DNA from 4 places in the Chryseobacterium sp. 22543 genome. Region 1 is predicted to be linked to each of the others. Evidence: riboswitches for the same ligand, from Rfam matches in the RefSeq annotation. Region 1 holds a riboswitch; each other region holds the start of a gene.
What was found. A riboswitch is a leader RNA that binds a small molecule or an ion and turns the genes downstream of it on or off. The one in region 1 is predicted to bind cobalamin.

Region 2: linked by a shared signal. The riboswitch ahead of ACTJIP_RS02745 (acyl-CoA thioesterase) and the one ahead of prpB (methylisocitrate lyase) in region 1 are both predicted to bind cobalamin.
Region 3: linked by a shared signal. The riboswitch ahead of ACTJIP_RS15140 (TonB-dependent receptor plug domain-containing protein) and the one ahead of prpB (methylisocitrate lyase) in region 1 are both predicted to bind cobalamin.
Region 4: linked by a shared signal. The riboswitch ahead of ACTJIP_RS03390 (TonB-dependent receptor plug domain-containing protein) and the one ahead of prpB (methylisocitrate lyase) in region 1 are both predicted to bind cobalamin.

What each region holds. Positions count from the first base shown of each region.
Region 1 covers NZ_JBQENH010000002.1:872,753-880,487, reverse strand. Annotated here, with positions in the region: gene ACTJIP_RS09765 (acyl-CoA dehydrogenase family protein) at 94-1,254, opposite strand; gene ACTJIP_RS09760 (CoA-acylating methylmalonate-semialdehyde dehydrogenase) at 1,353-2,849, opposite strand; gene ACTJIP_RS09755 (bifunctional 2-methylcitrate dehydratase/aconitate hydratase) at 2,983-4,434, opposite strand; gene prpC (bifunctional 2-methylcitrate synthase/citrate synthase) at 4,529-5,683, opposite strand; gene prpB (methylisocitrate lyase) at 5,686-6,582, opposite strand; cobalamin riboswitch at 7,040-7,230, opposite strand; gene ACTJIP_RS09740 (LytR/AlgR family response regulator transcription factor) at 7,581-7,735, opposite strand, start outside.
Region 2 covers NZ_JBQENH010000001.1:634,199-641,933, forward strand. Annotated here, with positions in the region: gene ACTJIP_RS02725 (endonuclease MutS2) at 1-147, shown strand, start outside; gene ACTJIP_RS02730 (hypothetical protein) at 257-925, shown strand; gene ACTJIP_RS02735 (GEVED domain-containing protein) at 979-2,070, opposite strand; gene ACTJIP_RS02740 (hypothetical protein) at 2,330-3,130, shown strand; cobalamin riboswitch at 3,164-3,343, shown strand; gene ACTJIP_RS02745 (acyl-CoA thioesterase) at 3,463-3,846, shown strand; gene ACTJIP_RS02750 (HD domain-containing protein) at 3,904-4,494, opposite strand; gene ACTJIP_RS02755 (XAC2610-related protein) at 4,496-5,194, opposite strand; gene ACTJIP_RS02760 (PadR family transcriptional regulator) at 5,706-6,035, shown strand; gene ACTJIP_RS02765 (PspC domain-containing protein) at 6,047-7,735, shown strand, end outside.
Region 3 covers NZ_JBQENH010000004.1:142,269-150,003, forward strand. Annotated here, with positions in the region: gene ACTJIP_RS15135 (YncE family protein) at 1-355, opposite strand, end outside; gene ACTJIP_RS15140 (TonB-dependent receptor plug domain-containing protein) at 352-2,382, opposite strand; cobalamin riboswitch at 2,492-2,676, opposite strand; gene ACTJIP_RS15145 (transporter) at 2,767-3,714, opposite strand; gene ACTJIP_RS15150 (cytochrome-c peroxidase) at 3,727-4,752, opposite strand; gene ACTJIP_RS15155 (MbnP family protein) at 4,769-5,599, opposite strand; gene ACTJIP_RS15160 (hypothetical protein) at 5,798-6,169, opposite strand; gene ACTJIP_RS15165 (superoxide dismutase) at 6,174-6,848, opposite strand; gene ACTJIP_RS15170 (SCO family protein) at 7,036-7,713, opposite strand; gene ACTJIP_RS15175 (YHS domain-containing protein) at 7,700-7,735, opposite strand, start outside.
Region 4 covers NZ_JBQENH010000001.1:772,371-780,105, forward strand. Annotated here, with positions in the region: gene ACTJIP_RS03365 (DinB family protein) at 1-327, shown strand, start outside; gene ACTJIP_RS03370 (L-threonylcarbamoyladenylate synthase) at 630-1,178, shown strand; gene ACTJIP_RS03375 (nuclear transport factor 2 family protein) at 1,286-1,630, shown strand; gene ACTJIP_RS03380 (CCA tRNA nucleotidyltransferase) at 1,668-3,086, shown strand; gene ACTJIP_RS03385 (YncE family protein) at 3,249-4,304, opposite strand; gene ACTJIP_RS03390 (TonB-dependent receptor plug domain-containing protein) at 4,325-6,151, opposite strand; cobalamin riboswitch at 6,184-6,360, opposite strand; gene ACTJIP_RS03395 (T9SS type A sorting domain-containing protein) at 6,487-7,735, opposite strand, start outside.

The DNA.
Region 1 (7,735 bases):
GTTTTAAAATAAAAGCTTTTGTGTCTTTTGTGGTTAAAATAATTAATAATAAAGTTTAAACAGCTTCTAAGTTAAATATGAAAACTCTGTTTATCATCTTATTTGTAAAGTGGCTCCTTCTTCAAGGATCTTTCTTGAAATCACGAGTTTCATAATTTCATTGGTTCCTTCCACTACCTGATGTACTCTGGCATCACGCATCAGCCTTTCAACCGGAAAATCCTGTGTACAGCCATAGCCGCCTAAGATCTGAAGGGCCTCGTTGCATATATTAAAGCTCATATCCGTAGCCAATCTTTTCGCCATGGCACAATAAGTAGTGGCATTGGGATCTTTGGAATCAAGCTTAAATGCTGCCAACTGTACCATTTGACGGGCTGCGACCAACTCCGTCACCATATCTGCAATTTTAAATTGAAGAGACTGAAACTGGGCCAAAGATTTTCCGAACTGCTGCCTTTCATGCATATAGCGCTGAGCCTGATTGATTGCTCCCTGTGCTGCTCCTACGGAACATGTGCCAATATTGATGCGGCCTCCGTCCAATCCTTTCAGAGCTATTTTAAATCCTTCCCCTAATGTACCTAAAAGATATTTCTCTTCTACTTCCACATGATCTAAAAACACAAAACGGGTCGGCTGTGTATTCCAGCCCAGCTTTTTTTCTTTTTCTCCAAAACTGATTCCCGGAGCATCTGCAGGTACTACAAATGCACTGATTCCTTTGGTGCCAGATTCTCCCGTACGGGCCATGACAATTAATATATCACTTTCACCTGCCCCGGAGATAAATGCTTTGGTTCCATTAATACTATATTTATTTCCTTTTTTGACGGCTGTTGTTTTCAAACCTGCTGCATCTGAGCCTGAGCCTGGTTCAGTAAGGCAATAGGAGCCCAAGAGTCTGCCTGATGCCAGATCCGGACATAATTTTTTCCTGATTTCATCAGTTCCAAATTCATCAACCATCCATGAAACCATGTTGTGTATGGTAATATAGGCTGTAGTAGAAGGACATGCTGCTGCTAATTCTTCAAATATAATGGCAGCATCCAACCGTGATAGTCCCAATCCTCCGGCTTCTTCACTGGTGTATATACCACAGAAGCCCAATTCTCCGGCCTTAACAATAGCTTCTTTGGGAAATTTCTTTTCAGCATCCCATTCTGAAGCATATGGAAACAGCTCTTTTTCAGCAAACTTTCTCGCAGCATCCTGAAATGCCAGCTGATCTTCATTTAGGTTAAACTCCATAGTATTAAATTGAAAATTTATTTGAATTGAGAATGAATAATTGAATGTAAAAAAATGGATCATTGAGAAGGCTAATTATCTCAATTATCCGTTTTACATTATTTTAAGTTGATGGTCATATTCACACTTCCTCCCGGCACATCTTCTTCAAACCAGCGGGCGGTAATGGTTTTGGTTTCGGTATAGAAACGAACGCCTTGTTTTCCATAAGAGTGCAGATCGCCAAAGAATGATTTCCGCCATCCCGTAAAAGAGAAAAATGGCAGCGGAACAGGAATCGGAAGGTTGACACCAATCTGCCCTACTTCAATTTCATGCTGGAATTTTCTTGCAGCGGCTCCTGAATTAGTAAAAATTGAGGTTCCGTTTCCGTATGGGTTTTCATTAATGATCCTTATCGCTTCATCTAAGGTTTCTGCCTTTAATAACAGCAATGCCGGCCCGAAAATTTCTTCTTTGTAGATGTCCATATCCACAGAAACACTGCTAAATAAGGTAGGGCCTACAAAATATCCGTTTTCATAGCCTTCTACGGTATAGCTGCTTCCATCCAGGAGGACTTCTGCTCCCTGATCGTAGGCACTTTTGATCAACCTTACTACTTTCTCTTTAGATTGCTTATTGATCAATGGGCCAAATGCAGCTGATTCATCAGACCAGACCCCTGGCTTTACTGTACTTAAAGCAGTTTTAATATCTTCTATCCAATTTTGAGACTCTCCTACCAATACAGCCACACTGATCGCCATACAACGCTGACCGGCCGCACCACAGGAAGCTCCTACCAGATTATTAATCACCTGACTTTTATTGGCATCGGGCATAACTACCATATGATTTTTAGCTCCGCCAAAAGCCTGAACTCTTTTGAGATTATCGGTTCCGGTGCGGTAGACATGTTCTGCAACCGGTACAGAGCCTACAAATGAAATAGCCCTGATGTCGGCATGATTCAAAATATGATTTACCTGATCTTTGGTACCGTGAACAATATTTAAAACACCTTTAGGAAAACCTGCCTCCAAAAACAGTTCTGCCATTTTCATGGAGGTCATAGGAGTCTGCTCTGAAGGTTTTAAGATAAAGGTATTACCGCATGCTATCGCCATAGGAAACATCCACAAAGGAATCATGGCCGGGAAGTTGAAAGGAGTAATTCCTGCACAGACCCCAAGAGGCTGAATGTAACTGTAGGTATCTACTCCTCTTGCTACGTTTTCTACTGTTTCCCCCATCATCAGGGTCGGAATATTACAGGCATGCTCTACGACTTCTATGCCGCGCCAAACATCTCCCATAGCATCTGCAAAGGTTTTTCCGTTTTCTTTGGAAAGGATTTCCGCAATTTCTTTTTGATGTTCTTTTAAAAGATGCTGGTATTTCAGAAATAGTCTTGCTCTTTCCGGAGTGGCAACTTCTTTCCATATTTTGAAAGCTTCTGCAGCGGCTTCAATAGCTTCATCTATTTCAGACAATTCCGTGAGAGGAACTTCTGCCAGAATCTCCTGTGAAGCAGGATTTTCTACAGGAAGATAGTTTTTCGTTTTACTTTCTGTAAAATTTCCATTGATTAATATTTTTATTTTTTGTGACATAGTTTTTTTAATTAAAATGGAGCATTGAAAGTTTTAATCATAAAAATGAGAATGGAGAACTGATCATTTTTCAAAAAAATATCGACTATTCTTTAAAAACGTTTTGATATTCAATTCTCCATCTCTTTTGATTTTAAATGACTAAAAGATCTACAAATTCATTGACGTTAAGATTCACTAATGTGTCATATTCCAATGAATTTTCAAGGATTGTTCTTTGTTGTTTTTCCGGGAAAATACGAGCAAGATTAACTTTATATTTCTTGATCAGTTCAGGAATACCTTCGTCTCTTCTTCGTTTGTGACCAATAGGATATTCTACCACTATTTCGTCTAAAACAGTTCCGTCATTAAGTTCTACCGTCATCGCATTGGCAATGGAGCGTTTTTCCGGATCATGATAATCTGCAGTAAACTGAACATCTTCCACACATTCAATTTTGTCACGAAGTGCATCAATTCTTGGATCTGAAGCGATGTTATCTTCATAATCGGCAGCCGTAAGTCTTCCATAGATCAATGGTACAGCCACCATATATTGGATGCAGTGGTCACGGTCAGCAGGGTTATTTAACGGACCTTTTTTGTCAATAATTCTAATAGCAGCTTCATGGGTACGGATGGTAATTTTTTTGATATCATTTGTTGTTTTTCCAAGGCCTCTTAAAGTTGCGTGTAATGTCATTGCGGCTTCTACTGCAGTCTGCGAGTGAAATTCGGCAGGGAAAGAAATTTTAAAGAGTACATTTTCCATTACATAAGAACTGTATTCTCTCTGGAATTTGAATTCATTCCCTTTGAAGGAAACATCATAGAATCCCCATGTTTTTGCTGTCAATACAGATGGATAGCCCATTTCTCCTGTTTTTGCAATCAGGGCAAGACGTACTGCCCTTGAGGTAGCATCTCCTGCCGCCCATGATTTACGGGAACCTGTATTGGGAGCGTGACGGTAAGTTCTTAAAGACTGTCCGTCCACAAAAGCCAGTGACACGGCATTGACAATTTCATCACGGTTTAATCCGACCAGCTTTCCTACAACTGCTGTGGAAGCTAATTTTACCAATAAAACGTGATCCAGTCCTACTTTATTGAATGAATTTTCCAATGCCATTACGCCCTGAATTTCGTGAGCCATGATCATTGCTTCCAGTACCTGTTTCATTTTTAAAGGTGATTTTCCTTCTGCAATATTTGTTCTGGATAACCAGTCTGCGGTCGCCAGAATCCCTCCAAGGTTATCAGAAGGATGTCCCCATTCTGCTGCCAGCCATGTATCATTGAAGTCCAGCCAACGGATGATCGCTCCGATATTGAACGCTGCCTGAATGGGATCCAGCTGGAATTGGGTACCCGGTACTTTTGCGCCGTTAGGAACTACTGTCCCTTTTACCACAGGTCCTAAAAGTTTTGTACATGCCGGGTAAGTCAATGCTTCCAGCCCACAGCCGATTGTATCCAGAAGACAGTAGTGAGCGGTCTTCCATGCTAAGTCATTTTTAATTTCGTAATTTAAAACATAGTCTGCAATGTCTGTTAATACCTGATCGGGTTGTGGTCTTTCGTTTGAGATGTGTGAACTCATTTTTTATTATTGAAAAATTTTAATTAATTAAAAGTTAAGAGTGGAAAATTGAAAATGAATTATTGTTTTTTCATTTCCGACATTCTATTTTCCATTATTTCCGGTCGTTGATGGACACAAATTCTTTGTTTTCAGGCCCTGTATAATTGGCACTTGGACGGATAATCTTTCCATCCTGTCTCTGTTCTATAATATGAGCACTCCATCCGGTCACTCTTGAAATGACAAATAACGGAGTAAACATCAGAGTAGGCACTCCCATCAGATGGTAAGAAACAGCGGAGAACCAATCCAGATTCGGGAACATTTTCTTTTCTTCCCACATGATCGTTTCCAATCTTTCAGCAATATTATACAGCAGCATATCTCCTGCTTCTTCAGAAAGTTCTTTCGCCACTTTTTTAATCACGACGTTTCTCGGATCTGAAATGGTATACACCGGGTGTCCAAAGCCAATAATCACTTCTTTGTTCACAATACGCTTGCGAATATCGCTTTCTGCTTCATCAGGAGAATTGTAGCGGCTTTGGATTTCAAAAGCAACTTCATTTGCCCCACCATGTTTAGGTCCTCTCAAAGCACCAATTGCTCCGGTAATTGCAGAGTAAATATCAGATCCTGTTCCGGCAATCACACGGCTGGTAAATGTTGAGGCATTAAATTCATGTTCTGCATAGAGGTTTAACGAGATTTCCATTGCTTTTACCCAGGAATCTGCAGGTTTTTTCCCATGCAGCAGGTGAAGGAAATGCCCTCCTATTGTATCATCATCGGTTTCTACGTCAATTTCTTTTCCATTATGGGTATAATGATACCAATATAACAGACCTGAGCTGAAAGATGCCAGTAATTTGTCTGCAATATCTCTTGCTCCCGCCATATTATGATCATCTTTTTCCGGCTGAATACTTCCGATAGCAGAAACCATGGAACGCATGACATCCATGGGATGAGCCGCTGCAGGAATACTCTTAAGAATATTTCTCACAGAATGAGGTAGCCCTCTCAAAGATTTTAGTTTGGCTTTATAGTTTTTCAATTGTGCTCCGGTTGGCAGCTGGCCGTAGATCAAAAGATAAGCTACTTCTTCAAACTGTGCTTTCTCTGCCAGATCCAGAATATCATATCCTCTGTAATGGAGATCGTTTCCACTTTTTCCGACACTGCAAAGAGCCGTATTACCTGCTGCTACCCCTGAAAGCGCAACGCTTTTTTTAGGTTTAAATGTGGGTTCACTGTTAGTTGACATTATCAATTATTTTGTTTAAAAAGGTTGTCTAATTTTTGTTCGTAGTCATAGTATCCGATGCTTTGATAGAGTTCTTCCCTGGTTTGCATAGTATCCAATACATTGATCTGTGTTCCGTCTTTACGAAGGTGTTCATATACATTTTGAGCTGCTTTATTGGCAGCACGGAAAGCAGAAAGCGGATAAAGGATCAGTCCCACGCCTGCATTTTTTAATTCTTCCACCGTGTACATTCTGATCATCCCGAATTCGGTAATATTAGCCAGCACTGGAACTCCTGCAGCTTCAACAAACTTGTGATAAAAGCTTAAGTCAGGAACGGCTTCTGCAAAAATAAAATCTGCTCCAGCTTCTTTATAAGCTGCTGCTCTTTCCAATGTTTTTTCCAATCCTTCATTAGCAAATGCATCGGTACGGGCACCAATTACAAAATTTTCATCGGTACGGGCATCTACCGCTGCTTTCAGTCTGTCTACCATTTCTTCTTTGGTTACCACTTCTTTTCCCGGGCGGTGTCCACAGCGTTTTGCCCCTACCTGGTCTTCAATATGGAGGGCCGCAGCTCCAGCTTTAATCAGTGACTTTACAGTTCTTGCCACATTGAATGCTGAAGGTCCGAATCCGGTATCAACATCTACCATGAGCGGTACATCGCAAACATTCGTGATACGCTGAACATCAATCAATACATCTTCCAGCGTGGTAATTCCTAGATCCGGAATCCCCAGAGAACCCGCAGCAACACCGCCTCCTGAAAGATAAATTGCATTAAAACCTACCTGCTGTGCTAACAATGCATGATTGGCATTGATGGTGCCAACAATCTGAAGAGGACTTTCTTTTCGCATGGCCTCCCGAAATTTCATACCGGGAGACTTCAAACTTTCACTTGTAGTCATTATAATATTTATTGTTTAGTTGAAATTTGTTTTACAGAAAACCATGAACAGGCATCACAATAGCTACCGGCATTGCATGATATGTTAAAAAGGAAATCAAAAAGTAACTGATTTGTTTTAATCGATTTTTGTAATCCGGAATTCAGAGCCATTATCTCCGTGCCAATCTGTTTATTTCCAAGTCTGCTGCTGTATGAATAATCGAAATCGAATGGATACATTTTTTTAACTTTTTATATTGATTAAATCCTCATAAAAAGTTCCTGATAAACTTCACAATGCCTGTGAGAAAGAAAAATATGGAAAAGGAAAAATACGATGAATACACGATAATGAAAGAGCATACCGCTCCACTACTTATCTGCATCACAAAAATAACACGAGCTGACAAAATATATTGATCCCACTGTTATCCATATCGTATCATACCTGACTATAAGCTTCAGACCGCGAAAGCATCGTCAATTCGAAATAGGCAGGTCTCCTGACTTGTAACAGTTTTTATCGCCCTTCCCATATAACGAGGTATACAGTGGACCTTTTTTGATAAAAACCTTGATGTTACTTACAGTTGCGCGACAGTTCGTGATTTGCACACGATTCCCTTTTAAGACACAGCTAAGTGTAACCAGTTTCGGTTGATAAAGAAGATGTTAAGAACTCCTTGGTGGTAAATATAGGTATTTTATAAAAACATGAAAGATATTTTATGCAAACAATAATTATTTAATCATAATCCATTGATTATGTTATTATTAAAAATACATTCTTCACCCAACAGACATTATAATTTAGATTATCCTGCCCATTTTTTGTTACAAAATCCACAAGATATGTCGTGAAAAAATCAGACAAGTTCAAAGAAACTGTCTACTTGTTATTGTTTTTCATTCTGGAATTGAAGCGTTTTTTAAAACTTTTTTTTTAGCGATAATGGATGCTCATTTTCTGGCTTCAAATGATCTTTTTTATATCATTTTCAGTCAAAAATTTAATCTTTATTCTTCAATCCATTTTCTGAAAGCAGAGGTATTACTCTGGCTTGTGATAAGGTGGATTTTATGTCCTTTTATCTGGATAGACTGTGTATTTCTGTTGTAACGCTCTATCCTTTCAATATGTATTTTCTGAACGATTTCACTTCGGTTAATTC
Region 2 (7,735 bases), on a different contig from region 1:
GCTCTTTGGATGAAGATTGGACAGCGTGTTCGTATTACAGGAAGTACCAGTGTAGGAACTATCGAAAAGATTTCCCGAAACAAAGTGATTGTTAATTACGGAACTTTCAAAACAACAATTAATGCGGATGAACTTGAGAGAATCTAATTAATCCGAAAATTAAGTAAATGCAAATAACAAGGGAGAGTGCCAGAAGGTGCTCTCCCTTTTCTATTTAATCCTAAATTTTTTCTATTTTTATATAAAACTATAATTTATGAAACCATTAAAAGCACTTTCAGACCTTTTACCAATACCCAGTTATACGATTATTATTCTATGTTTTTTCTTTCCGTTTTTCCTGATAAAATGTGGAGATACAACATTAATGTCTGTCAAAGGAACTGATCTTATAACAGGAGTTTCCAAAAAGGCTATCAATGAGCGAATGAAGGAAAGCCTCAAAAAAAGCTCACCTTTTGGCGCCGCACTTGGAAATGATAAAGCAGAAGCAGATACATCTTCAGACACAGATATTGAATATTCGCCTCTGAACGAACCCAAGAATAAAAAAGACAAGCAAAACATTCCTCCTAACCCATTGATCATCATTGCATTTTTGGCTGCTATTGCAGGAATTCTTGTTCAGGTGATGAAGAATGTCAGAAAGAAATATCTGTATCATATTATTCTTTCTATTATAGGACTCGCCTCTTTACTTATTTTTTATCTGACATTTCAATCTAATATGGAAGGATTTGGAAATAATAAAATAGCGATGGGATTTGGAAGTGATATTTCGATCAGCTATGGTTTCGGGACTGCGTTTTATCTATGTTCCGTTTTATATCTTTTCGTTCTTTTATTCTATGGGATCTTTTCTTACTTTCTGAAAAATAATCCCCAAGCCATTTATGGTTCTACACAACAAAATACAGAATCTTAAAAACTATATTGCAGATAAAAAAAGAGTGTTTTTTCAAACACTCTTTTTTCATTTTATTTCTTAATGAATTTTAGTCGGGTTACTCTTTCTCTGTCTTTCAGCTGGATGAAATAAACACCTTTTGAAAGGTGATGAAGGCTCACTTTATGATCTGAAACTTTACCTTCTCCTGTTTTTTGTCCCACAGCATTATAAATTTCAAAATTTGCTGCTTCTGAAATGCCGGAAATATTTAAAATATCAGATGCCGGATTAGGATAAATTTCAGGCTGTACAGATTTTACTGATTCTCCAACGCCTAGTGTGAGATTTATAATATCTACCCCATAATCTTCAACCTCGCCATAGGTGAATGTCCCACAAGCATCTGTAGGTGTAGTTTGACTTGAAACCACTCGCATTACAGTACCACACGTTGTCAGTGTTGCAAAACTTGGAATATTAAATACAGACACAGCCGGAGCTGCCTGAGTAACATTATTGGCAACCATTACTCTTTCACTGGATTCAAAAATGCCGTTAGCATTGAGATCTATCCATGCAGTTACCGTTGTTGTACCTGGAGTTCCGGTCCAGCTATTACTTACCGAAAGTTTATTGCCCACACTTCCTACAAAAAACTTTATTCTACGGCTTACATCGCTTCTGTAATCTGTATAGTTGGATGAGCCGGAGTTGCTGACCATGGGAGCCGTAACCCCTGTGGAGTTTACTGTCACATTGGAAATATGCATCATGCTGGTATCTGTAGAAGCGCTTGCACAGTAATTGATGACTGTTGTAAAAAATATAGGAGTGGACCATGTTCCCGTTATCGTGTTACATATTTTTGCAACTTGTACTTCATAAATTGTACAGGGCTCTAACATACCAATAGTAAACACATTTTGCCCAGACAATCCCGTTGCTATCATCCAGGTGGTACTGCCAGCTTTCCGGTATCTTACATAATTGTTCGGAGTATTTGGGTCAGCAGTCCAGGTAACCGTTGCGGAAGTAAGGCTAACATTTGATACCACAACATCTGTTGGAGCATTTGTATCACAATAAAATAAAGATTTTGATCCTGCTTCTATCTTGTTTTCTGCCTGAAAGCTTGAAATACCCAAAATAAAAGAGAATACATAAAGTAGTCTTTTTGTCATGTTTATTAGTTTTTAAATTCTCCTGAAAAATAGAGCATTTTTTGAAATAATTCTTATAAATATTTCATTTATTGTTATATTTTATCAATACATTTTAAATTACAAGCCAAAAATCACACCTATTATACAAAATAATCCCATAAGATATCTGCATTTTTAATCCATCTGAAACAAATACAAGATTTTAAAGAACTGCAATGGTATAAATTATCTCCTGAAAAGCATTTAATTTATATATTTGGGGGATCAAAAAATTTTCATGATGACTTTCATAAACAAAGCATTCTATTTATCCGCTTTCAGTATTTTATCTATAGCCTTTGTAAAAGGGCAGAATAAAGTTCCTTTCGGAGTTGTAAAAGCTGAAGAAGGATATGCCAATGTACGGGTTCATAAAGACAATTACAGAAAAATTGTAGATAAGATCCGTATGCGTAAAGGAGATGTATTTGTTTATGTAAAACCTGCTCCCGGAGAAACAGAGTGGATCTGGATCAAATATCCTGAAAAACAGGATGAAGACAAACCATTTGTACGTTATGAAACACTGGACAAAGAAGGAATGGTCAATAAAGAACGTATTGCTTATATAGACCAGCTTCCGGCCTATACTCCCTCCAGGTCCAAAAACGGAAAATCACTTATTTTCACAGATAATTCTGATCCAAAAGTTCCTACTGCCCAAAGAAGCAAAGTTGTGATTGATATCTACCCTTCCAATGCCGGCTACCGTAAAAAGGAAAAAGATGCGGAAGGAAAACTTCTTACCATTGATAAAGTAAAACCTTGGGGAATCGGAAATGATCTTCCTGAAGGAATGACTGAGATCAAATCAATCAGAGTACAACAACCCGGAAGAGGTTCTGTCTTTGTAAGAGAAGCCATCAAAAACATGTTCCAGCCTACTATGGATTTTGAGAATATTGGCGTAACATCCCTGGACACCGATAATATTTTCTTATACATGATAAACGGTTCAGGAGAAAACAGATACACCACGCTGTGGACCATCAAGAAAGGAAGAGTAATCAGCCAGATTATTTACCATAATCCGGAATAAATTCATTATTTTTGCACTCGAAAAGTTTTACGCTTATTCATCACAGGAATTGGTTCTGCATCACTGCAGATTAAAAGGGAACCGTGTGAAAATCACGGACTGTCGCGCAACTGTAAGTAACTGAAATCTTTATCAAAGATCCACTGTGCGAGGCATGGGAAGGAGATAAAAGATGTTACAAGTCAGGAGACCTGCCTATTTCTTTAAACAAATAACTTTCGCGATTTGAAGTTGTATTGATCTGATGGATTGTTTCAGGGGGTTCTTTAAGTTCCTGTCATTATTCTGTTGTTTTAATATCGTTTTCATTTCGCTTTAATTAATAATGATATATGACTACAGAAGAAAGAATTGAAGCATCCGAAACCAGAATCTTTAAAGCGGTTTTCCCTAACACAACCAATCATTACGATACCCTTTTTGGTGGTACGGCCATGCAGCTGATGGACGAAGTAGCTTTTATTACAGCCACACGATTTGCCAGAAAAAGAGTGGTAACAGTGAGCAGTGACAAGATCGATTTCAAGAAACCTATTCCAGCCGGAACTATTGTTGAACTGATTGGCAAAGTTTCATACGTAGGAAAAACAAGTATGAAAGTAAATGTTGAGATCTATACCGAGCAGATGTATTCCTATGAAAGAGAAAAAGCCATTGTAGGTGATTTTACTTTTGTAGCGATTGACGAATTCAAGAAACCAATCCAGATACTATAAATGATAAATTTTCGGGCGGCCAAAGGCCGCCCGAAAATTATTCTATTTTCAATAAATTTATTTCACAACTTTTTCAGTTTCCAGGCTTCTGCTCAGCAGCAGTTCAAAGGCTTCTCCCATTTCATCCGATGCTCTGCTGATAGCATTTTCAAGCATATTCCGGATTTGTTTTTCTGTTACTCCGGCTTCCGTCCAGCTTTTTCCTGAAGTATGAGAATTTAAGATAAATGGCATAATTCTGTCGATTCCACAGGCAAAAATAGCATCCGGTGTTTTCTCATCTTCAAACTCAAGCCATAGATTGAAGAACTCTGTACGCAAAGGCTCATCCAGGATACCGAAAATCTTTTGTGCAGATGCTTTCTCTCTGTCAAACTTCCCTACCATTGCTTTTTCATCAAAAATAAAGGTATCCCCAGCTTCTATCTCTACCAAATCGTGAATGGAAAGCATTCTTATCACTCTCAACAGATCAATATCTGCACGGTTTTTAGCATATGGATAAAGAATCTGAGCCAGAATGATGATCTGCCATGAATGTTCCGCAGTATTCTCTCTTCGGGAATCGTCAGCATTATAATTTCTTCGCTGTACATTTTTCAAGGCATCCACTGCCAGGATAAAATCAATCTCTTTCTGAATTTTCATCTTACTTTTCTCTATTATATTGTTCTGAAGGGTACACCTTTGTTTTGGTTACCCACTTATTATTGATCTTTTCTTTAGTGATCACTTTTACGCGGCCTTCTACCGTCATATCTTCTTCTTTTTCAAAGACTTTATCAAGTCCTTTATTGGGAACAACAGCATATTCAGTGGTAAAAATATCACAACAGCCAGATTTTCCATAGGAGATCAGGCGCTTACGTTTCACATCCACATCAAAAATATCAAGAGCACTGGACGCAAGATCCGTAAGTTCTTTACTCTTCACATATGCCATTCTTGTACTGTTGAATACATAAACGTCATAGGAAGCAGCGCTATAGTTTCCCATATTCCCGTTCCTTACCGCTATATCTTCAGTTCCGTCAAAATTAAAATCATTAATGATTACAGAGTTCTGTTTATTTGTCAGCTGGATCATTTTTCCCAGCCTGGGCTTTTCAGTCTGATCTGTTTCCAACACCAGATTATCCGATGCAAAAGTCTGTACCTTTGTATTTTTATGATCAAACAATTCTACAGTTCCTTTGCCGCTGCACCGGCCATCATAGCAATTTTCTACCTGGATGATTGCATCATAATTCTTTGATGCATTTTTAACCTCAAACTGATATTGTCCGAAACATGCAGGCCCCAGTAAAACAAAAGCCGGTAAATGTTTATACTTATTGAATAAATTCATGGTAATAGTAAGTGATTTAGGTGTTTTTTTCCTAACAAAAATACGAATCATAATACCGATCTCAAAATTCCTGCCTTATTATCTGTAAGGATCTGAAACATTTTAACAGCCTTTAAATAAAAGAGTGTTCAGTAATAAGAAGCTATTTCCCGCTATACGCTCATACTCCTCGCTCCGTACCTGAACCCAAGCCGCTGTGGGGTAACCGCTGCTATCGGGGCTATATCTTGGGTAATGAGCAATAATTAATGAATAATAACTTTTTTCTCTTTATTTCTTTCATTTAAAATTTAAACATTTTTTGATCAAATTCATTCTTATCAAAATTCATAGTAAAATTTATAAATCTGATTATCAAATATTTATACTATTTATTTTAAAAATTTCACTACTTTGTATTGCATAATACCATTTTATTTACATATCTTTGTAATGTAAAATCGAAATAGGTACAACTAGCTAGGTTCCGAACTTCGAAAATTATATAACTAATTAACAAAACTTATCAAAGATGAATACCGAAAATACCAAAGCGCAAATGCGAAAAGGAATTCTGGAATTCTGTATTCTAAGTCTCATCAATAATCGCGAAATGTATGTTTCTGATCTTATTGACGAACTGAAAAAAGGAAAACTGGATGTAGTGGAAGGAACCCTCTACCCTCTTCTTACAAGACTTAAAAACGGAGAGTTTCTCTCTTACAGATGGGAAGAATCTACAGGAGGACCACCCAGAAAATATTATCAGATCACAGAAAAAGGAAAACTTTTCCTGGATGAACTTCAAAACACATGGAATGAGCTGACAGCCTCAGTAAAAAACATCACCCAACAAAATTAAAAAACAAAGCTATGAACAAGACACTCTCAATAGGACTCGCAGGTTTTTCTTTTACAATAGAAGAACACGCATATATAAAGCTCAGCGATTACCTGAACGCTCTGAGAAGCTCACTGGATGCTTCTGAAGCTGATGAGGTAATGCATGACATAGAAATAAGAATGGTGGAGATTTTCAAAGATTCTCTGGGAAAACGTGAAGTAATAAATGATACCGATGTAGAAAAGGTAATCGCACAGATCGGAAGCCCGGAAAAAATTGAAGAACAGGAAGAGGCTTATTTTTCTGAAAAAACATCTACCAGAAATACCAATTCAGGAACTTATTATTCCGATAAAAAACAACTGTTCCGTGACCCGGAAAAACAAAAAGTAGCAGGGGTTTGCGCAGGTTTAGCTCAATATGTAGGAATGGATATTACCGCAATGAGAGCAATCTGGCTGGGAATCTTTGTATTAGGAATTTTTACAGCAGCCATTTCATCTTCACTGATCGGTCTTTTATATGTAATCCTTTGGATCGTACTTCCAAAAGCTGAAACAGCAGCAGATTTCCTGAAAATGCAGGGAAAGCCTATGAACTTCGACAATCTTAAGAATGAGTCTAATAAATTGGTTCAGTTTGCCAATGAATCTACTCAGAGGGTCGGAGAAATATACAACGAAAACAAACCTTATATCAACAATGCAAGCAGCGGAATCTGGAATGTTTTCAAGTATATCGTAGGAGGATTCTTCGTATTGATGGCTGTAAGCAGCATTATCGGAGTATTTGTATTATTCGGTCTTTTCGGAATGGATACAGACTTTCCTGGTGCCAATGAAATAAGATTCTATATGGATGACCAGGGTCTTGATAAAGTATTGGCAGCCATGATGGTAATCGGAAGCTTAATTCCAGCAATTCTTTTCAGCTTATTAAGTATTAAGATATTTTCTCCAAAAACAAAACTGAGAAATATCGGATGGGTAGTAGGAGGTTTATTTCTTCTTCTGATCGGACTGGGAACGTACTTCGGAATAAGCATGGCTAAAAAAGACATGATCTACAGAGGAAGTAAGGAAGATGTAGAGAATGTGGCCATCAACACTACTTCAGATACAGTGTATGTAGATGTAAAGCAAATCAATATTCCTCAGAATTTCAAAGCTTATAATAATGACATTTATTCTGACAAAAGATCAGTGTATGAAGAAGACTATATCTCTGTAGACGTAACAAGAAAGCCAGATATTAAAACACCTTATCTGATCATCAAAAAAGAAGGAAAAGGATACAATTTCCCAATTCAGCTGACAGTTCCTGTAGAAGTTGTAAACAACAAAATACTACTTCCAAACTATATCAAATATCCATATGAACACAGATTCAGAGACTATAGCCTGGAATATGAACTTGTAGTTCCGCAAAAAGCAGTGGTTATTTCAATGAACAAAAACCATATCCATATTGATGGTGACTTAGACGGAGATGGTATCAATGATGAAGATCAGGACAACGATGAAGATAACAACGGCGTTAGAATTGAAAAAAATAAAATCACGGTAAACGGTTCTAGTATTGAGTATAACTCTGATGATCAAGACAGTATCATCGTAAATGGCAAAAAAGTTCCGAACAACCAGGCAAAGAAAGTAATTGATTCTGCAGTGTCCAATATCAAAAAATCAAATAAAGATATGGACATCAAAATCAAAGAC
Region 3 (7,735 bases), on a different contig from region 1:
GTTTGGCTGTTTTGGCATCCAACACTTCAATCTTGTTGGAAACATTGACAACAATATACAGCTTGCTTCCGTAGATCTTAATATCATTTCCAACATCTCCCAGTTCTTTCACAACATTCGGATTAATCTCCGCGTAGATGTTCCTGTAATAGGTTCCTTTGGTATAATCAAAAAAGTCCAAGGTACATTTGTTGCTTCCCATATTTCCTTCATTCAGCATGTAGAAACCTTTGATTGCTGTATTTTCTGATGGAAGTCCCTCTACCACTTCCTGGCGGACAATAATATCATCCGTACGGCATGAACTAAGAAAAGCTAAGACAAGAAATAAAAAGTAAAAGTTTAGTTTTCTCATAAGGTAAAGTTTAGAATAAGTTTAAAGTTTCTTCCCGGCATCGGATAATTGATCACTACATCATAATATTGGTTGAAAATATTATTCATCTCAAGGTTTACTTTAAATTGATGATTCGCCCAGTTGAATTTTTTCTGAACAGACAGATCATGGGTATACCAAGGCTGTACATAATTGTATTGAATGTTGTCCTGGTTCACATCATACCTTTCTCCTACATACATCGCACTGTAATTGAAACTCCAGTCTTTATAGTCCGCCATCAGGGTGAAGGAGCCACTATGCCATGGTGTGTAAGGAATCTGATTTTGGTAGAATGTATCCTCCGGATCTGTCATATCTCTTGCACTTTGGTAAGTGTAGGAAAGCAAGGGTCTCAGTTTTACTTTTCCTAACTGCATTTCTGCCTGAACATTCACGTCAGCACCTATGATTTCAACCCGTCCAAGGTTCATCATCAGCCAGCGGAACATACTTCCGTTAGGGGCTGCAACAATCTTATCCTGTACTTTGTTGTAATAACCGTCTACTTTAGCATAAAAGGATGTAAAGAATCGGTTTTTATAATTCTTCTGATACGTAAATCCTACATCATACTGATTGGTAAATTCCGGCTTCAGGTAAGTATTTCCGATATTAGTGTAATACAGATCATTGAAGGTTGGCAGTCGGAAAATCCTTTTATAGAAAGCTCTTAAAGTAAGTTCAGGAATTATTTCAGGCTGGTAGCTCATAAATACAGCGGGGGTCCATTCTCTGCTGTCTCCGGGTCTTTTATTTTTTCTTACTTCTTCAAAAGTAAAAGTTCCTAAAAGGCTGCCCAGGATCTTGAATCTGTTCCACTGATACGTTGTTGCCAATGCAACCAATGTAGTGTAACGTGTAGGATAAGAAAAGTTATCCAGATTGGCATCCAGATTATTGTACTGAAAATCCCCGCTCAGACTGACATCCCAATTGGATGTGATAGAATAGATATTGGATGAGGAAAGATAGAGCTCTCGTTGGATATAGGTGTTATCGGTATGAATAATAGACTGCGAGCGAACAGTATCCATAAAATGAGTGTAATCGTAGGCAAACTTTGCTTTCAGCTGAGTTTCAAATCTGGGAAACAGTTTTTTCCGAAGATTGGCCTGCACGAAATAATTTTCATCAGAAAGTCTTGCTCCTCTTCCTCCAAAACGGCCATTCACAATAGGAGCCGGCATTCCACGGTCTGAAATATAACCATAGCCTCTTACATTCCAGCTTCCGTTATTTAAAGTTCCGTTTAACGAAGTTTCAAAACGTTTCGCTTTGATATCTGAGTCCTGCCTCTTTGCAATCGTATCATAAGCCTGCTGTCCATCAGGATATTTCTTGGCATACCGAAATCTGTAAATCCCATCACTTTGCAGAAATTCTCCACTGAAGCTGGCAGAAGTTCTGTCTGAAATTTTCTGTTCCAATCGGAATGACGGATTAAAAAGGTCTATGGAGGCACTTTTTGCTCTTATCACAAGATTGGTTTTCTTTATTCCTTTAAATACAGGCGTTTTAGGCTGTAAATAGATAGATCCCGAAGAACCGAAATCTTTTGCCGGCTGAAAAATCTCGCTTTTCTGCCCGTTATACAATGATATTTCTTCCAGATCATCCAAAGAATATCTTCCCAGATCTACCAGTCCGTTCTGTGCATTTCCCAGTTGAATTCCATCATAGAAAACGCCTACATGCTGACTTCCGAGGCTTCGGACATTAATGGTTTTCAATCCGCCAATCCCTCCATAGTCTTTGATCTGAACACCGGAAAAATACCGAAGAGCATCTGCTACAGAATGACTGTTCAGTCTTTCCAGCTGCTCGCCCTGCAGGGTTTGTGCCGGAAGAATTTCTTTGAAGTTTTTCTTGTAAAGGTTGATCCCTTTGATTGATTCTTCCTGAACACTGTCTTTTTTGGTTTGAGAAGACAAAAGATGAAATGTTAACACCAGTATTGTGAAAACAGCTTTATGAATTGCAGATATAGTTAATTTTGCCGCCATTAGCTCATTTAGGATAATGAAGACGCTAATGGATATAAGAATACAACGACAAAGCACAGCTGTCACTGCACAGAATCATTGATGTCCTAAGCTTTATTCCACGAAAGCGTCAAACGATTATTTTCTGGCAGGTCTTCTGACTTACTCCATTTTTGAAATCCTTCCCATTAAAAAACAGTGGATATATTCTTCAAAAATCTTGGTGCGGAGCTTACAGCAGCGGGTCTGTTCCGGATTTTCACCGGATTCCCTTTTAAGAGCTTTTTAGGGCTCACCAAATTTCGGCAAAGATAAAAAATTATTCCTAACCCCCAATTAAAATCATGATTCATAAACAATTAAAGCTCCCGAAGGAGCTTTAACATGATTAAAAAGGGGTTTTATTTAAATTCCGATATTCAGGAAAATACTAAATCTGGATTTTGCTTCAATATCACCACCAGCCAAATGGGTATACATAGGAAGCATGAGTTCACTTCCCAGGCTCAGTTTTTTATAAGAGGCTTCAAACCCAATCTTCCCATACAATGCACTTCCGGCTGTATTGGGCAGGGCTTCATCAAACTGCTTGTTCTGAGCATACACTTCTCCCTGCACTCCGGTTTTTACAGAAAAGATAGATTTTTCATTTCCTGCAACCTGATAAAATCCTGTTGCAGCGTAGTTCCACTGGTTTCCGAAATGGTAATTCTTCTTATTTTCCGTTTTGATTGTATAGTCTGTATTGACCAATACAGCTACTTTATTCTTTTGAAATTTATAATTCAAAGCCGCCTGATAATCCCAGCTTCCTGTTCCCAACTGAAAACTCGGATTGACTCCGGATGCTCCTTTTTCATCAAACTTTCCCAAAGGAATTTTCACGCCCAAACCTCCGCTCACGTGATGGAAATTATCTTTAGAGCTCATTAGCTGATAGATTCCCATCAGGTTCAGATCTCCGATTCCGTTGATTTTGATATCTCCCTGCATAGTCCTTTTTTCATGAAAATGAAATGGCAGACTTGCATATACACTTAGTTTTTTAGTCAATGGAATTTTTCCCCAAAGCTGTAAGGTATTAAAATACTGATCCTGTGTAAGATCTTTTACAAATAAATTTTCTTTTGCTTTGTAATGCTGTGCAAAATATTTGATTCCGATAAACTGTGGATTCAGCAAAGATTCAAAACCGGATGATCCGTTACCGGCCGCACAACCGCATGCATCACAGTCATCATCAAAATCAATTCTGCTAAAGCCATTCTGAGCAATATACATACTGTCTCTAACCAGATTTGCCTGGCTCAGGCTAAATACCATTAAACATAGTATTGCTATAATCTTCTTCATGTTTTCTATAATTTATTCTGCAAATTTTGGATTGGATATAAAACTTTTGTCGGACAATGTTTTCAGGAAAGCAATAATCGACTGTTTTTCCTGACTATTCATGGCTATTCCTGTATGACCATTCTGTTTCAGCTGAGGATCAAGATTCGCATTATCTTCCACCTGTTCTGAATAGAAATTGAGTACAGCATCTAATGTGTAAAACCTTCCGTCATGCATATAAGGTGCTGTATATTCTACGTTTCTCAAACTTGGAACACGGAATTTCATCCAGTCTACCTGATTAAGAGTAACTCTGTAACGCCCTGCATCTTTGAACTCGGTGTTATAATACATTCCTGTATTACGGAAGCTTTCATCGGTAAATAATTCTCCGCTATGGCAAGAGGCACATTTCTGTCCGAACAAAGCCATTCCCTGAGATTCTGTAGAAGTAAACTGCTCTTTTCCCTGCCTGAACCTGTCATATTTTGAATCTGCAGAAATTAAAGAAGCCATAAACTGTGACAGTGCTTTTAGAATTCTTTCTCCGGTAATGGTTTCATCTCCGTACGCTTCCCTGAAAAGTTTTTTATATTTCTGATCATCTTTTATTTTTGAAATGGCTTCCGGTATAGAACTGTCCATCTCATTGACATCTGTAATAGGGCTTATCGGTTGTTCATTGAGGTTATGAATAACACCGTCCCACATATATCTTTTCAAAAAAGCCATATTCTGAATGGGTGGCGCATTTCTGATTCCTATTCTGTCATCCACACCATGGCTTACGGTATGTCCGTGATGGGTGAAAGCATTTTCCTGAATATGGCAGAAGCCGCATGAAATGGTATTGTTTCGGGAAAGTCTTCCTTCATAGAATAATTTTCGGCCCAGCTCTACTCCGTTTTTGGTTACCGGATTGATTGATTTATCGAAAGTCATTTCCGGAAAATAAGAAGGAAACTGCAGATTGTATGCTTCATCTTTTTCCAGTGGCTGAATCACCTCATCAGAACAGGAAATACAGCTCATAATCAATACAAGCAGAACCAACATCCTTTTAATAAGAAAATTAATCATTGTGAACGTGGTCTACTTTAAACATTTTGGTAAGGTTATTGGTAACGTCTACCAAATGCTGGTTTGAGCCCATCAACATATCATTAGTTGTAGTAAGGGTAAGCGCTTTATCTCCACTCAAAAACTGATTCAGATCCGCAAGAATATGGACAGAAGGACGAATTTGTCCCGTCACTCTTGCTGTTGTCGGAAGATTCAATGTGATTTCACGGTATAGGTCAGCCTGTTCATTAGCGGTAACATTTCCCATATTTCCTGTATGATTCATAAATTCCTTTGAAGGGGCATCATTTCCATATTTCCCTTCCAGTTTCACAAAAATATACCCGGCAGCCCATGACCACGTCAGCCCTTTCTGCTTGGCTTTTGTCCAGAATTCCGCTTGACCATCTTGTCCCAGTAAGTAGGCTTTCTGGCTGATTCCCAATCCGAATTTTATTTTCTTATAATTGTTTTTCGGAATACCATCCAGATTCAGGTATATAATTCCGGCTACCGCATCCGCCTGATCTACTATGAAAGCGCCTTTATCAGGATTGTTTTCATTGTATTTAAATTCATTTCCGTTTTCGTCTATCAGTGATATGTTACTGATGACATATTTTAAAGCCGAAAAATTGTGTTTTTGTCCCTGAGAAGAAGTCTGAACCGTCTGATTTAAAACAACATCTCCTACATTATTAAATCCGTTTTCAAATTTGATCTGAAGTTTTCCGGGTGTGGTATCCTGTGGATTTTCGTCATCCCTGCTGCTTTCGCAGGCTGCAAAAGAGAATAAAGTAAAGGCAATAAAGAATAGTGATAAAAATTTATAGATTTTCATTGTTGATTTTTTAAGTTGAATACTAATTATGTAATGTGAAAACATTCTTTTTTACCACAAAAGGCACAAAAGTTCCTACACTTAAGTTTTTAAGTGATAGATTTTATGCACAATAAGAACACTTACACTTTTTTAAATCTTTGATTTTTAATTGATGTAAGCTTTGTGACTTTTGTGGTTGAATAGTGATGGTTTAACTTAAAAAACCGGTGGTTTGAAAATATGAGTCAGAAACAGAAAAGAATATGCTGTTTCATAGATAAAGTTGAAATTGGAAAGTATAATTTTTCCAGTAATGATAACCTCTGTTATCTCAGGCAATGTATATATATCAAGAATTTTCTGTCCTGAGTTTTTTATTTTATTGAAAGGAGTAGACTCTGTCTCGTTATTGGCTTTTGCCAGCTCTTTGCTCAAGTAACACTTTCCATTGCAGTGAATTTCTGGCCTGGATTTATTCACACAGAGAACTTTAATGATATAATCATAATTTACAGCATACTCTACCACTGGCACCAAAGGTCTTAGCACCATATATAAAGTAAAAAGTATGCTGTAAAATAATTTCATCAGACTATTTCTTACTTAAAGCTTCGTCATATCTTCTGCTGATCTCTTTCCAGTTCGTCACGTTCCAGATAGCGGTAAGATAATCTGCTCTTTTGTTCTGATATTTTAAATAATAAGCATGTTCCCAGACATCAATTCCGAAAATAGGAGTTCCTTTTTCTTCTACCACATCCATCAAAGGGTTGTCCTGGTTAGGAGTAGAGGAAACAAACAATTTTCCATCTTTTCCTACAGAAAGCCAGGCCCATCCTGAACCGAAACGATCCGCTCCGGCTTTAGCCATTTTTTCTTTAAAAGCATCTATACTTCCGAAAGTTTCAGTGATGGCTTTTGCTAATTTTGCAGAAGGCTGTGTATTTTTTTGAGGGGTCAGAACAGTCCAGAACAGTTCATGGTTATAATGTCCTCCCGCATTATTTCTTACTGCAACAGGCAGTTTTGAAACATTGGAAAGAATCTGAAACAACGTTTCCTTTTCCTGTGGAGTTCCTGTAATTGCTTTATTCAGGTTAGCTACATATGCTGCCGCATGTTTTGAATAATGAATTTCCATAGTCTGGGCATCAATATTTCCTTCCAGAGCATTATAAGCGTATGGCAGAGGTGTCTGCTTAAACTGAGCCAGTGTAAACTGGGCCGCGAAAACTGCAGTTACAGCAGCTATTTTCAAAATCTTCATAACGTTTTTGTTTATGGTTGAACAATGTTTTTTTGCTAAGCTGGAAGATGGGAGATGGAGGCTGGAAGTAATTGGCATTAAAGTATAAATCCTTCAACTTCTATTTACTTCTATAGCTATCTAAAAACCGCTACAGCTTTACCGTCTGGAAGAACTTCCAGCTTCCAGCTTCGCGCTCCCATCTCCCTTATTTCAATAATTTCTTAATATCCTCAATCAGGATTTCTCTGTCAGGGTGATACTTTCCCGTCAGCAGAGGTGTTTTACCTTCCGGATCTCCATAATTTAATCCTGAATAATACAGAATCGGCATATTTTCTTTGTTATATCTGCATCTGATATTTCCATTCTGATCTACCAGGGCAATCATTCCGCTGTGGTTCAGGCTTTCTCCTTCATCTTCCTTGTCACCTACGTAGATATTAAATTTATCAGCAAGATCACCAATGTATGTACGGTTTCCTGTCAGGAAATGCCAGTTGGGAGATGTCGCCCCTATTCTTTTAGCATGTTCTTTTAAAGCTTCAGGGGTATCATTTTCCGGATCAATGCTGATGGAAATGATGCCGAAGTTGGGATCATTGACCTGGTTCTGAATAGCCTTCATATTGGTATTCATCACCGGACATATTGTAGGACATTTGCTGAAGAAAAACTCTACAAGATATACCTTACCCAACATATCTTTATTAGTGATTTTTTTGCTGTTCTGATCCGTCAGTTCAAAATCGGGAACTTTCATCACGGTATAAAGGTTCTTTTTAAAATACCCCATTCCTATCCCTATTCCCAGAAAAAGCAATGCAAATAATGCGATCGGTATGATTACCTTACTTTTATTATTGGTTTTTTTATTTTTGGGCATATTTCTCAGGGCTTTTTTTGAA
Region 4 (7,735 bases), on a different contig from region 1:
GATACGGAAAGAGTTTTCCAATACAGAATATTAGCTTTCGCAAGAGGAGAAAAAAACAATCTTCCAGGGTTTGATGAAAATGAATATGCCGATCAGTCTTTCGCCAATGAAAGAACACTGGAATCTCTTCTGGAAGAATACAAGCTGGTGAGAAAGTCTTCCAAGATTCTATTAGAAACGCTTACGCCTTACGCCTTACAAAATACAGGTACAGCCAATGGCCATGAAATTTCTGTGGAAACCATCGGAAAGCTGATTGTAGGACATAATTACCACCATCTGAATATTATTGAGGAAAGGTATTTATCGAAGTTGGGATGGATGTAGGAGATTAAAAATAAGTTTTAATTAAGTTTTGGCTAAAGCCAGAGGATTTGTTCCTTTTTTATTTAAATGGGCTAAAGCTCATTTCTATTGAATAAGATAGCATACCTAATAATCGTTGAAACATTTTTTAAATGCGTCATAAAAACATCAATAGGAACGGGCTTTAGCCCGTTTTCACGTTTTACACCATTCCATTGGCTTTAGCCAAAACTTATCAACATAACCACATTTACATCCTGATTTTTTGTCTGAAATCCATAGATTTTCTACCTTTATCCACTCTTTGAATTTCACATACAATTATGGAACATATTATTGAAGTATTAAAATCCGGCGGAACAATTCTTTACCCTACAGATACCATTTGGGGAATTGGTTGTGATGCCACCAATATAGAAGCTGTCAATAAAATTTTTGACATCAAAAGGCGTGAGAAAAACAAATCCATGATCATTCTTGTAGAATCTGAAAAAAGACTTCAGGATCTGGTGGATGTTCCTGAAATAGCATGGGACATTATTGATCTTAGTGAAAAACCTGTAACGATCGTTTATGAAAATCCAAGAGGTTTACCCAAAGAACTTCTTGCGGAGGATGGAAGCATCGGAATACGTCTTGTAAAAAATGATTTCTGCAAAAAACTGATTACAAAACTGAACAAACCTCTGGTATCTACCTCTGCCAATTTCAGTGGTGAGAAAAGCCCATTGAAATTCTCTGATATTTCTGAGGAGATGATTGGTCTTGTAGATTATGCAGTGGAAGAAGACAGAGAAAAAGTTTCAAAATACGCTGGTTCTTCGGTGATCAAAATATGGAGTGACAACAGAATAAAGGTTCTTCGGGAATAGAAATTCTGAACCTTTTTGTTTATTTTTTAGAGTCTTGTCAGTTCATATCGGCAGGATTTCTTTTTTTTAATTCTATCTTTGCAAACTCAACTCATAAATTATTTGCTATGAATCATCAGGAATTTGCTCAAATATGGGTTAATGCATGGAATTCTCATGATTTAGAGACTATTCTTACCCATTATTCGGATGATATTGAGATTACAACTCCCATGATTGCGATGGCTACAGGCGGTAAAGAAAGTTCTTTGAAGGGAAAAGAAGCTGTCCGTGAATATTGGAGAAAGGCATTGGAAAAATTCCCAAATCTCCATTTTGACCTTATTCATTCTACAGCGGGAGTAGATTCAGCAGCATTATTTTATAAGTCGATTATGGATAAACATGCTGTTGAAGTCATGTTTTTTAATGAAGATGGAAAAATTAATAAAATGTATGCTCATTATGATTAATGGGTTACATGCGTAGAAATTGTCACTATTATTAACGATGAAAATTAATCTTAATCAAAATAAGAATTTAAAACTTTTTAAAATAATTTCTGAAGCAGCAGAAAGGAATAACCAGTCCGTGTATATTGTGGGTGGTTATGTACGTGACCTTCTGATGAACAGAAAAGCTTCTACAGATATAGACTTTGTAACAGAACAAAGCGGTATAGAGCTTGCTCAAAATGTAGCTCAAGATATAGATCCTAAATTAAAGGTTTCCGTATTCAAAACTTATGGAACAGCAATGATTAAGTATAAAGAACTTGATCTTGAATTTGTGGGAGCAAGAAAGGAAAGCTATACCGAAAACAGTCGAAAACCGGAAGTAGAAGGAGGAAGCCTTGAAGATGACCAGAAAAGAAGGGATTTCACCATCAATGCGATGGCTATTTCTTTAAATAAAGATAATTTCGGAGAACTGATTGATCCGTTCAATGGGGTTGAAGATCTTGAGAATGGAATTTTAAGAACTCCTTTGGAACCGGCTCAAACCTATTCTGATGATCCGTTGAGAATGATGAGAGCGGTACGTTTTGCTTCAACTTTAAATTTTAAAATTGAGGAAAACTCTCTGCAGGCTATCCAGCAGGAAGCGGAAAGAATCAAGATTGTTTCTATGGAAAGAATCATGGTAGAATTCAACAAGATTATGCTTTCTGAAAAACCGTCTGTCGGATTGAGGCTCATGGAGCAAACCGGTCTTATGAAGCTGATTATTCCAGAGCTGATCGAACTTAAAGGAGTGGAAGAAGTGGAAGGACAAACCCACAAAGATAACTTTTACCATACTTTAGAAGTTGTAGATAATATTTCTGTGAATACAGATAATCTTTGGCTTCGTTGGTCTGCCTTACTCCATGATATTGGTAAAGCTCCTACAAAAAAGTTTGTAGAAGGAACAGGATGGACTTTTCATGGACATGAGTTTTTAGGTTCAAAAATGGTTAAAAACCTTTTCCAGAGATTGAAATTACCTTTGGGAAGTGATATGAAATATGTTCAGAAAATGGTAAAACTTTCATCGCGACCTATTGCCCTGATCACTGATGATGCTTCAGATGCTGCATTGAGAAGACTTTTATTTGATGCCGGTGAAAACCTTGAAGATCTTTTTACCCTTTGTAAAGCTGACATTACAACTAAAAACTCCAAGAAACAGGAAAAGTTCAAAAGAAACTTTGAATATGTAGCGGTGAAGATCAAAGAAGTGGAAGAAAAAGATCAGGTAAGAAACTTCCAGCCGCCTATTACTGGTGAAGAGATTATGCAAATGTTTAATCTTAAGCCAGGCCGTGAAATTGGTATTTTGAAAGAGAAAGTAAAAGAAGCCATTCTGGAAGGTGAAATTCCCAATGAAAAAGAGGAAGCCACAAAATTTGTGATTGCTGAAGCGGAAAAACTGGGATTAACAATCTAATTCAATCTATAGCTAATATAAAAGCCCGGCGGGATGTTCCATCCCGCCGGTTTTTTTATTTTCACAAGGAAAACAAAGCCGGCCGGTTTCAAAAGAAACCGGCCGGAAAAAAACACAAATGATGAAAAAATAAAAAATTATTTTTTTATATACTGTGAAGTATTATGGATTCAGGTAAGTACCGTTAGCACCAAGACCTCCAGTTTTAATGGATCCCATCTTGCTCCCTGTAGCTGCTGAATATATTACCATTTCACTTTCTTCTGTAAACTTCTTAACGTCTGATGCAAAGATTCTTCCATCAATAACATTAAATCCATAAAGCGTATAATAAGGTCCACCATCCGCTGCTGTTAATAACGGACTTGCAGGAACTGTTGGTGTAGCTAAGCTTGTTGTATATACTTTATTGACAGAGCTGAAATAGAACTTATCGTTATCAATCTGAAGATTTGTAGCATTTGGAATTCCTGTCAAAGTAATTACCGGTGTTATAATTCCTGCGCTCGTAATCTTGTAGATATAAGAATCTGTAGCTGTTGAAGAAATTGTGTAAACATTGGATTTGTAAGATACAGTGTTTCCAATCTGACCATTCGGAATGGAAATTTCAGTTTTGCTATCGTTGGAAGTATTGATATACGTAATCTTATTTCCAAATCCTGATGAAGCATTCTGTACGAAAACATTTCCTCCTGCTTCTACTGTTTTATCAGAAACATCAGCCATGTTGATTTTACTTACAAATGAATAATCAGAAGCTTTATATTTCGTTACACTTTGAGTATTAGCAATGAAATTGGTGTTGGCAACATAAATAAATCCATTCGCAAAAGTAATTCCTCTTGGATTATCAAGCTGATCTGAAATGACTGCTAATTTCTTAAATGTATAACGGTCTACTACAACAATTTTGTTCGAGTTGTTTATCACAAGATAAGCCTTATTTCCGTCAAGACCAATGGTCTGAAGAACGTCACCTAAGATTTCTTTACTGTTGTTATAACCATATACATCCTCCTGCTTCAGGCTTAAATCTCTTGTAAGAAATGTTACTTTAGCCCCCTGGCTGTTGAAGTTACCTTCATTAGAGATAAAATATCCGTTCTGGTAAGTGATCGGAGACATTTCAAACTCTGCAGAGTCACTTGTACATGAAGACATGTTAAACAATAAAACCACTGCAAATAATACAGTTAAAAGTTTAGTTATTTTCATAATTTATTCAATTTAATTTTTTAAAAATTTATTGCCGCATACACACTATAGTTTCTTTTCGGTAAAGGATAAAAAGAAACCGTTTTATAATAAGTATTCGTTAGATTATTCACTTTAAATCCTAAAGTATACTTTTTTGCCAGTGTTGCTGAAACTCCCATATTTAAAAGAAAATAAGGATCTATTGCTTCTGATCTTTTTTCATCACTTGTAGTGTAAGTAACGCCATTCACCAGTCCCTGTGCGAAAAACTTAAAGAAACCGTATTCATAATCTACATTGGCCATTCCTCTGTGCATGGGAACATAAGGTCTTTGCATTTTCGTTTCCTTATCAATAGATTTTGCATAATAGTACCCGGCATTAGCCCGGATTTTATGATTTCCCAATTGTTTGCTGAAAGACAATTGAGATTCCAATCCGTAAGATTCAGATTTATTGACATTAAATGCCTGCCAATACCCCAAAGCAGTAGGCAGCCATACAATAAGATCTGTAATGTTCATATAATAAGGAGACAAAGTAAGTCTGAAATCTCCTACTCTGAACTCATTCACCATATCAAACTGGGTAGACGTTTCCGGTCTCAGATCTTTATTTCCTCCCGGCTCATAATAAATATCATTAAATGACGGATATCTGAAGTTTTTTGACACGTTAACGCTTACATCATACCATTTTGCGGCACTCCATTTTCCAGAGAATGAATACATAAACGGAGACTTCACATCTTCCACAAAATCTTTCTTAAATCCACCCTCAAAACGCAGGTCTTTAGTAGCAAAATACCTCAGCAACCCGGAAACAGAGCCAATATTTCTACTGACACTGGATATTCCGCTCTGATATCCTTCACCTTTATTGATCTGAAATTCTCCGATAAGATTAAAATTCCACTTAGAATTCAGAAAATAATTGAAATCATTTTTAAAGATATAGTTTTTCCCTGTTCCCCCACTTGATTTAGGCTGGTTTAACGAACCGAAATACTGAAAGTTTTCTTCTGTATAGGCCGCTTTAAAAGAGTTGCTGAACTTAGTTTTATTCCAGTCCCAGGAAAGAAGGCTTCTTATACTTTGAGTTTTATATTTTGTTTTTGTTCCCGTTTCTTCATACACAGGATAATGCTGTGAAGAATCGAAAAACTGGCTTTGCCACGAAATTTTATGATCGTTGGTTATTTTATAGGATGCACCTGCATTGAATGTGGTATTATAGTAATTTCCATTTCTGTTGATATACTTCAGATCGCTTACCTCATAATTGTTTTCACTTACAGAATAATTTCCGGAAGCTTTAAAACTGAACTTATCATTGCTGTAAGAACCTTTTACAAAATTATTATAGGTATTAAAGGAAGCCACCTCAGAAAATAAAGAACCATGGAAACCTTTATTAAAATCAAGGGTATTATTCAGGTGAATACTTCCCCCAATGGCACCACTTCCATAGACTACACTTCCACCGCCGGCTTTTATACCGATCTGATCATAGCCAAACAAAGCAATATTATTGATATCTCCCTGTCCTAAAAAACTGGAGTTGATATTAATCCCATTCCATACAAATGCAGTCTGCTGAGCGGTAGTACCCCGGAAAGATGGTGAAGAAACAGCCCCTCGGCCATTTTCTTTGATAAAAACCTGTGACTGAAATCTCAGGAGCTCTGAAAGATTACTGGAGTTTTTCTCGGCCTCTTCTGCCGAAATTATTTTTACGGGATGAAAAAGTTTCACCCTATTCATCTGGTTGTCGAAGACATAAATAGTGTCTATGGTTTTCTCTTGTCCAAAAAGAAAACAGCCATAAGATGAAAAAAGCAGTACTAAAGATCTTTTTATATCCATACTTTTTTACTTTTCCTCCGAAAGCAATATGTTTTTTGATTATAATGTTGGCAGGTCTCCTGACTTTCGCATTCTGCTCCTTCCCGTTTTAGACAGTGGTTGTTTGCAGAAACTTTTATTGCGATTTACAGTTGCGGGGACAGTATGGGAGTTACACCCAATTCCCTTTTCATTCCAAAATACTGGAAACCAAAATTTTTGCAAAGATAGTTTTTTATATGTATTTGCCAAAAAACCGGCTTTTACATCAAAAATTTCAGACTTTTACAAATAAAAAACAGCCGCTTTCAAAATTGAAAACGGCCATCATCCCACTACTTTACTATTTATATATGTTATTTTTTAATGAATTTATAAGCTTGTTTTTCTCCTTTCACAGAGTATTGCAGAATATAATCTCCTTTTGATAAAGATGAAACATCAATTTGTCCTTCCACAGTATTGAACGATTTCACCCTTTGCCCAACCATATTATAGATTTCTGCTTTTTCTATTTTTCCTGTTCCTTTAAAATAAAGCACATCAGTTACAGGATTAGGATAAATGCCAACACTGTTTTTCTCTTTCACGGTATCATTTACTGATAAGAATTCAGAAGTATCCAGATAAAAAGCAACTATTTGACCTGAAGCATTCGTCCCTGATCCGGCAATTTTCTTTCCGTCTTGTGAAATCGCCAGAGGAAGTCCCATCGTTACTCCATTCGTTGCAATTCCTAAGGATACTGCATAATCATTCAGATTAATTCTTCCGGCAGATGCAGTCCAGATAAAACCTTCTCCCGACATTGGAGGTGCTCCAAATGCTCTGTAAAAACCAATAACTCGTGTTCCATCAGCTGAAATTCCTGTAGCTCCTCCTTTGAAATTGAACGAAGCATTAGGATGTGTTATATAAGTCAGCCCGCTTGTAGCATTCCAAACATAAGGATTAGGATTTGCAGATCCTATAATGGTATTTCCGTCAGCCGAAATTCCGCCTGCTTCTCCTACATTATTCCCGTTATTATCTGTAATAAAACTTTCTACTCCATCCTGCCATTTTGCACCGCTTCTTGTTCCGGTTGGCTCATCCTGCCACCCTACAATCACGGTTCCTGCCGCATTGATTGCATTTGCCCTGGAACTGCGTCCGGAAACTATACTTCCCAGGTCAACCATTCCGTTTACGTCATCCCATTTCACAGCATGTGCGTTCGCAGCAGTAAGAAATCCTAACCCTACAATAGTATTTCCATTCGGTGACATTCCCCATGTAGAACTTACACTGCCGTCCCAACCGGTAGGAACCAGCCCTCCTCTGTTTACCCATGTGGAAGTAGCTACGTCATAAGTTGATATTTCATTAAATCCTGTTGCAGAATTTGTAACAGAAGATGATATTTTGGTTCCATCGTTTGAAACAATCGTTCTCCCTGCGGCTGGATATCCGTTTGATATTGAACCTATCTGTACAAGTCCGCCTGCTGCATTCCATTTATATACTCCTCCTGCACTTGTATGCATACTTACTACTCCATTATCTGAAACTGCACCTACATTATAATTTCCCAACCCTATTACTGTAAGCTGTGCTGCTGCAAAA